2 regions of the Blautia sp. MB18-30 genome follow, and region 1 is predicted to be linked to the other one. Evidence: riboswitches for the same ligand, from Rfam matches in the RefSeq annotation. Region 1 holds a riboswitch; the other holds the start of a gene.

Region 1 (4,152 bases):
AGCCTAGAAGCCAGCCCCCGACGAAGCCCCGGCGACAGGCAGCACACGCCTCACGGGCGTCCGTATTTCAACAAAAAAAAGAACAGCAATGAACCTCAAATCCACCACTGCTCTTCACTCATGTCCTAAATCACTTTCCCATCAAAGCAACAATCTTCTCCTTCAGCTCCCGTGCATTCTTCTTCGGATCCTCCGCCTTCATGATCGCAGAAACAACCGCCATACCACTCATACCGGCGCCCTCAAGCACATCCATATTCCCGGCATTCAATCCCCCGATCGCAACCGCCGGAATCGGAACCGCCTCACAGATATCCTTCAACGTAGAAACCTTGGTAAGGATCGTCACAACCTTAGTAGTAGTAGGATAAATCGCCCCCACACCAAGATAATCCGCACCATCCTCATAAGCCTTCACAGCAGCCTCCACCGTCTTGGCAGTAGCCCCCACGATCTTATCCGGTCCCATCAGCTTCCTTGCCACAGCAACCGGAATATCAGAAGCTCCAACATGCACACCAGCCGCATCACAGGCCAGCGCCACATCCACACGATCATCAATGATCAGCGGCACATTGTAACGATCTGTGATCTCCTTCACCTTAAAAGCCTTATCCAGATACTCCCGTCCACCCTTATTCTTCTCGCGAAGCTGGACCAGAGTCACACCACCCTTACAAGCCTCCTCAACCGTACGGAGCAAAGACTCCTCCGTATGATAAGAACTATCCGTCACCAGATACAATGTTACATCCAAATCTTTTCTATCCATCCTAATCTCCTCTTTTTCAGTGCATTTCAATCTTCAACAGATCCAGCAGCTGTCGATCCGAAAGCCCATAGATCTCATCCAGCAGATTTACCTGAAAGCTTCCCGGACCGCGGGAAATCTTCTCCGCTTCCTCGCCGGCGATACCCATAAGTGCAGTACCAAGCACTGCCGCAGCCAGATAATTCCCGGATCTCCCATTTAATTCCATCTCAACGCCAGACCAGACACCTGCCTCTATACTATCCGTCATCTCTTTCGCAATATTATCTTCGCACCCCGGCAAAAACGCCGCAGTCAGTGCACCGACCATACAGCCGGTTCCTGTGATCCCGGACAGCGCCGCACTGCCATTTTGTACCAGAACAACCCGTTCACCATCCGTAACAAAATCCTGTTTCCCGGTAGCCAGCACGATTGCCTGATTATTTCTGGAAAAAGCCTTAAGCACTTCACTGACTCCATCGATATTTTCCTCAGTCAGAGCATCCTCGACACCCGCATCGATTCCGATCGCATGAGACGGCAGCCCGGAAACAGCCAGAAGCTCTGACATATTTCCCTTCAGCACTGCCGGATGACCGATCCTTAAAAGCTCCCTCGCCAGATTCAGCCTGAGATCACTGCAGGCAACCCCTACCAGGTCCAGAAGAACCGGGATCTTATTTTCCATCGCTGTTCTCATAGAACGCTTCATTGACTCGATCCTGGCATCGGTAATATTCCCGAGATTCAGCATCAGCGCACCAGCCGATGCCGTAATATCTGTCACCTCTGCCGGATGCTCCGCCATGATCGGCCTTGCACCTACTGCAAGGACCACGTTGGCACAGTCATGGATCGAGATCGGATTGGTGATGCAATGGATCAGCGGCTTTTCTTCTTTAATTCGCTTTCGCAGTTGTAAAATTCTTTGTCTCATATGTTTTTGAACCCAAAGCTGCCTGGAATTTCACCAGAAGACCTGCTTTACTCAGAGCCTTCAGGAAAATATAGGCAACACATCCTCCCATTGTGGTTGCTGCAAGGAACATCGGCGTATAATAAAATGCTGTCAGTCCGCCTCTTCCCATCAGGAATGCCATCACCGGATAAGAAACCATGGACCCGATGATACCCGTTCCAAAGATCTCACCGATCACCGCGCAGATGATCTTGCCTTTGGAAAGTCTGTAGAACACACCTGAAAGAAATGCGCCAAATACTGCACCGGTCAGTGCAAGTGGCGGGATTCCCATAAACATCATACGGATCACGCCGATCATGGTCGCACAGAGAAGGGAATACCACGGTCCCATCAGAACCGAGCATACGATATTGACAAGATGCGCCGTGGGGCACATTCCCTCAATCCTCAGAATCGGTGAAATAACGACACCGATCGCAACCATCATTGCCAGCATTACCATACGAAGCGTGTGCATCCTTTGTTTTTCCATAGTGTTTTTCCTCCCTGAAATATCAGGCAGAGCCCTGTCAGATCCGGGCAAAAGCTTCCCGTCTGCTGCAGTCTGCCATTAGATTTTGGCGGTCGAAGTTCCCTTACTTCCTCTCACTCCGAAAACACGGATTCCCATCGCTTACATGATCCTTCCGGAAAAATCCTCCGGAATATCACTCTCCTGCCAGACATTAAGGCGCTCCCCTTCCTGCCCGCTCTTTCGCAGAAGCTCCACATGCAGTCTCTGGCACTTTCACATCCCCACATTGTCAGAACATTCCAGTTCCATTCCTGCATCCGAAAAGAGCGCATCCCATGGAAAACTCCACGGAGACACGCTCTCAGATCACAATCCCTCCGTTGGCATTACCCAAATCAGGTACGGTCGAAGATCTATCTTCCTCTCAGCCTGTCACACAAGCTCCCGCTGGCTCTTTTCTTTTCTGTTTTTCAATATAGCACACACCTATCCCGTTGTCAAACCTCCACTGCTTATTGCTCTTTGCACTCCCACCGGAGACGTTACTGTTCACTCCGTTCTCAGCAACACGCTTTCGCGATGCACAGAATTTATGGTAATCGCATAAATTCGCGCGGTATGTCTCGGGTTTTCTGTGACCTTCGCTCACAAAAAACACCTCGCGGAATATTACCAGTGAACAGTAACCCGGAAACTTTCCTAATTCAGTTAAACAATTATTTCGACATAAAAAACTCCCTGCTTCACTACTTTTCATAGTAAAACAGGAAGTATATAAATCTTATTTTGAGATCTCGTCGATCAGACGCAGCTCCTCAGCTGTAAACGGTGCACAGTGGATCGCTTTCACATTATCAAGGATCTGCTGCGGCTTGGAAGCTCCGATCAGAACACTGGTAACTTCCTTATGCTGAAGCAGCCAGCCAAGCGCCATATCAGCCAGCTTCTCTCCACGCTGGGCTGCCAGATCGTTCAGTCTCCGGATCTGATCCAGACGCTCCGGCGTCAGCACACTTTCCTTAAGGAATCTTCCATCTTTGCGGATACGGCTGTCCTCCGGGATCCCGTTCAGGTAACGGTCTGTCAGCTGTCCCTGAGCAAGAGGGCTAAAAGTGATCAGACCTTTTTTCAAAATGCCGGTGGTTCTCTTGAGACCGTTTTCTTCCACAGTTCTGTCAAAAATGGAATACCGGTTCTGGTTGATCACAAAGGGGCATTTCAGATCCTTCAGGATCGCTGCCGCCTGGCTTAAGGTTTTTCCATCATAATTGGAAAGTCCCACATAGAGAGCCTTGCCCTGCTGAACCGCTGTTGCCAGCGCCCCCATAGTCTCCTCAAGCGGAGTCTCAGGATCCATTCTGTGATGGTAAAAAATATCCACATATTCCAGACCCATGCGCTTCAGGCTCTGGTCAAGGCTCGCCAGAAGATACTTGCGGCTGCCCCAGTTTCCATAAGGACCTTCCCACATATCATAGCCTGCCTTTGTTGTGATGATCAGCTCATCACGGTATGGCATCAGTTCTTCTTTCAGGATCTTGCCGAAATTCCGTTCCGCACTTCCATAGGCAGGTCCGTAATTATTGGCAAGGTCAAACTGTGTGATACCATTGTCAAAAGCTGTGAAACACAGCTGCTTCATGTTTTCATAATCAGAAGTATCTCCGAAATTATGCCATAATCCAAGAGACACCTTCGGAAGCATCAGGCCGCTTTCACCGCAGCGGTTGTACTCCATAGTTTCGTAGCGTTCCTTTGCAGGTGTGTACATAAAAAAGACCTCCCATAATGTAGCATGATTTACATTTTCTGTAACTGCTTTTACTATACTTCACCGGCCCTTATTTCGCAAGACGGATCATATTCCAGCTGTGTTTTGCAAAAACTGCTTCCAGTTTTCCGCCGTCCAACTTTGAGCACTCTGCACTGGCTTTTACAGGAACTACATTCTCCGGCTGAGCC
Region 2 (4,152 bases), on a different contig from region 1:
TTGTCACGGACACGCTCACACTCTCTGGTGGATACAGTAATACTTGCAAACGGCATAAATAGACGATATGCACAAACTACCTGCAAAAGCTGCGGTTCGTGTACATCCTTTGGATTGATCCGGTCATTGTTGATGATCGGGCGCAGTCTTGGGCAGGAAAAAGCGATCTCTGCGTGAGGATATTGTCTCTGCAGAAGATATGCGTGGTATCCTGTCGCAAAAGCATCCTTGCGGAAATCATCCAGTCCCAGAAGAGCCGCAAAACCAACCCCTCGCATGCCACCCTTCAGTGCACGCTCCTGGGTATTCAGTCTGTATGGGAAAATCCTCTTATGTCCTGCCAGATGCAGAGTTTCATACTTGTCAGAATTATAAGTCTCCTGGAAAACCGTCACATAATCTGCGCCACATTTATGAAGATATGCATATTCATCGGAATTCATCGGATAAACCTCAAGGCCGATCACCTTGAAATATTTTCGCGCGATCTCACAGGCTTTTCCGATGTACTCCACATTGGATTTGGTTTTGCTCTCGCCGGTAAGGATCAGGATCTCCTGCAGACCAGTCTCGGCGATCGCTGCCATTTCCTTCTCGATCTCTTCTTCGTTCAGCTGTGCACGGCGGATCTTATTGTGGCAGTTAAATCCACAGTAAATGCAGTAATTCTCACAGTAGTTTGCAATGTAGATCGGTGTGAACATACAGATGCTGTTTCCAAAATGTTTCCTTGTTTCGATCCGTGCAGCCTGTGCGATTTCTTCCAAAAGAGGCAGCGCTGCCGGTGAAAGCAGTGCTTTAAAATCCTCCGGTGTACGGTTGTCATGAGCAAGCGCTCTCCGTACATCCGCTTCTGTGTACTTATCATAATCATATGCGTTCATTGCGGAAATAACCTGATCCATTACATCAGATTCTTCCAGCTGTTCCATATCCGGAAGGTACTTCATGTGATCGATACGGTTCTTTTTCATATCTTCCAGAATTTCTTCATTTACGATACTTTCATTAAAATGGCCGTCCTGCTGACTGGCCTGTACTGTCTCTGCCATTACTCTTATGTCGCTCCTCTCATATATTGCAGCAATACTCTGGTCCTCACTGCTGCATATCTGTAAACTCAATTTCGATTGAAACCAGACAATACCTGTGTTTCACTACACAGGCCGTGCCTGTCCCCCGCTTAGTGTTCTGCGTTCAATCATTCATTTATCAATTTTACTCATGAAGAAATCCGGTCAGCGGTGAGGATGCACTTGCACCTCTCTCCAGAGTTCTTCCCATACCGGAAAGATATGCACTTCTTCCTGCCTCAATAGCTTTCTTAAAGGCTTCCGCCATAACACGGACGTCTCCTGCAGTTGCAATGGCTGTATTTGCCATAACTGCTGCAGCACCCATTTCCATAGCCTCACATGCCTGTGATGGGCGGCCGATTCCTGCGTCCACGATGATCGGAAGGTCGATCTCGTCGATAAGGATCTGAATGAATTCTTTTGTACAGATTCCCTTGTTGGAACCGATTGGAGAGCCAAGTGGCATTACACAGGCAGCTCCTGCATTCACCAGATCTCTGGCTGCATTCAGATCCGGATACATGTATGGCATAACTACAAAGCCCTCTTTTGCAAGGATCTCTGTTGCCTTGATGGTCTCATAGTTATCCGGAAGAAGATATTTGGAATCATGGATAACTTCGATCTTTACAAAATCTCCACAGCCAAGCTCGCGGGAAAGTCTTGCAATACGGACTGCCTCTTCTGCATTTCTGGCGCCGGACGTATTCGGAAGAAGCGTAACATCCTTCGGAATATAGTCCAGAATGTTCGCAAGTCCACCCTCATTTGCACGACGCAGGGCAAGTGTTACGATCTGAGTTCCTGCTTTTTCAATACATGCTTTTACAAGCTCCAGAGAAAATTTTCCGGAACCAAGGATAAAACGGGAAGTAAACTCATGGCCTCCCAGGATCAGTTTGTCTTCATTTGTGTTTGCTGTTGTCATTTTTTATGTCCACCTTTCTTTATGTCTGTTTGCAGAAAATATTTCCACCGATTTATAACCAGCGCCTTCTTCTGCCAGATCATTCTTCATCTGCATTTTTTCAGTAACTTATCTGTCAGTTACTGCCGTGGTATATATACCTAATTTTATCTCTATAGCGACATCAGCAGCTTCCGCCACCCATAAACTGCAGAATCTCCACAACATCGCCATCTTTCAGTACTGTTGTATCGTAAGTGTCTCTCTTAATGATCTCTTCATTCAGCTCTACTACAACCTGCACCGGAACATAGTTACATGCTTCCAGATATTCTGTTACTGTCACCGGCTTTTCCAATGTTCTGCTTTCACCATTTACTGTGATCATGATCTCTCCTTTCCGGAAACTTCAAAAGCTATTCGTCAATAAAAAAGAGTTCACAAAGAAATACACCCGCGGTGGTGCACCCCTTCATGAACTCAGTTCACTCTCAAATTTCCCAATATTCAATTGTCGATACCGGGGTTAAAAGCATTCGCTCTTGATCCCTTCCCTGTAAATCCTGATCTTACGTATTCAATCGGATAAAAACATCCGCATCCAATAAAAAAGGAGATACACCAAAGTATCTCCCGTAAATTCATCTTATACGTTCCTACGTTGGCATTATCCAAATCAGGTATAAGGGTCGAAGTTGAAGACTTCCTCTCAGCCTGCCATCACAAGCTCCCCTGTTATTTACATGGTTTAGTATAAGGCGAATTATGATCAATGTCAAGAGCATTAAATTTTCTCACAATAGTTCCAATTTGTTCTAAACTATAGTACACTATAATTGCTGCCAACCCTCCAGCAGAAAGGAGGTGAAGTCCAGTGTGCGAATTAATCATCACATTTTTTGTTTCTGTTACGGCGGATATAGTTAGCTACTATATTCGCAAATGGCTGGACAGAAACGACAGGCAGTAACAGCCTGAAAGGCTTAAGCCCCCTTACATAACGGCATAGAAAACCCCGGAAGTGTGCGAGACTTCCGGGGTTTTCGTTTTTGCCAATGTTTGAATTTCATCACATTTCTTAGCTACTATCATCTTATGCTTTCTATACTAATTTGTCAACCGAATTTTATTAACGGCATCATCATAGGATGTTACTGTTATTTATAAGCAGTGAATCCCAGATCTTTCATTGTCAGATTTAAATTCTTTTTCAGATAATCATTTGCTACTTTCATTGTCGCTTTCATCATAATATTGGAAGAATCCTGCAGATCTGTCATCGCTTTTTTTCCGTTTGTATACAAGAAAGTCAGATTCTGACCTTTATAAGCAGATGCTTTTGTAGAAGAAGTCACCAGCAGAAAGACTTCATTTGTAGACAGGGCGGACTTCACACTGACCGTATCAGATTTCACACAGTTTCCGATAATATCCAGTCCGGCAAGGATTCCATCTGAAGGCATAGAGAGCATCATCCCAATATCTATCTTATCTTCTTTCTTCAGATAACCGATCATCAGAGTACTTTCTTTATCTACTTTGACATTTATAAACTGATTTCCGTCTTCAGTATATTTGCCTTTCTGACTGATGTATTTTTTCAATTTGCTATAATTCTGCGTCAATCTGGTATTAGCCGAGGTCGGATTCTTTACAGTAACCTTGCAGGTGAATTTTCTGCCACCAAGAGTCGCTGTGATAACCGCTGTTCCTGTTTTTACCGCGGTGATCTTTCCGACAGAAGTTATCTTGACAACATTTGTGTTGCTGCTCTTCCATGACGGTTTCAGACTGGTGCCTTTGATCTTCAGTGTATAAGTTTTTTTCGATGCCAGTGTCAGGCTGGTCTTATTCAGGGTGAGATAATTCAGACCTGCGATTGCTGTCAGACCTTTTTCATTATATCTACTCCAGATCGTATTTTTTCCGGATTTCCGGTAAGCTCTCACTGTGTAAGTATAGCTTACTCCGGTACTTACTTTTGTATCGGTAAACGTAACATTTTTGCTTCCTGTGAGGGTTTTTACTGCTTTCCATCCGCTGTTTCCGGTCTTGCGGTATACCCGGTATCCGGCAACTCCTTTTACCTGTTTCCAGCTGAAAATAATCTTATTCCTGCCGGAGATCTTAATAGAAGACATAGCCGGCGTTGCTACGTTTATCGCCGCC

The links. A riboswitch is a leader RNA that binds a small molecule or an ion and turns the genes downstream of it on or off. The one in region 1 is predicted to bind thiamine pyrophosphate.
Region 2: it holds a riboswitch for thiamine pyrophosphate, as region 1 does, so the genes downstream of both, thiS (sulfur carrier protein ThiS) here and thiW (energy coupling factor transporter S component ThiW) in region 1, are expected to answer to the same signal.

Annotation. Positions count from the first base shown of each region.
Region 1 covers NZ_JAMOYY010000017.1:59,002-63,153, forward strand. The annotation lists gene thiE (thiamine phosphate synthase) at 131-772, opposite strand; gene NCY57_RS09720 (hydroxyethylthiazole kinase) at 789-1,691, opposite strand; gene thiW (energy coupling factor transporter S component ThiW) at 1,654-2,208, opposite strand; TPP riboswitch at 2,546-2,648, opposite strand; gene NCY57_RS09730 (aldo/keto reductase) at 2,972-3,961, opposite strand; gene arfA (arabinosylfuranosidase ArfA) at 4,032-4,152, opposite strand, start outside.
Region 2 covers NZ_JAMOYY010000041.1:20,416-24,567, forward strand. The annotation lists gene thiH (2-iminoacetate synthase ThiH) at 1-1,052, opposite strand, end outside; gene NCY57_RS14155 (thiazole synthase) at 1,219-2,004, opposite strand; gene thiS (sulfur carrier protein ThiS) at 2,168-2,371, opposite strand; TPP riboswitch at 2,620-2,727, opposite strand; gene NCY57_RS14165 (fibronectin type III domain-containing protein) at 3,141-4,152, opposite strand, start outside.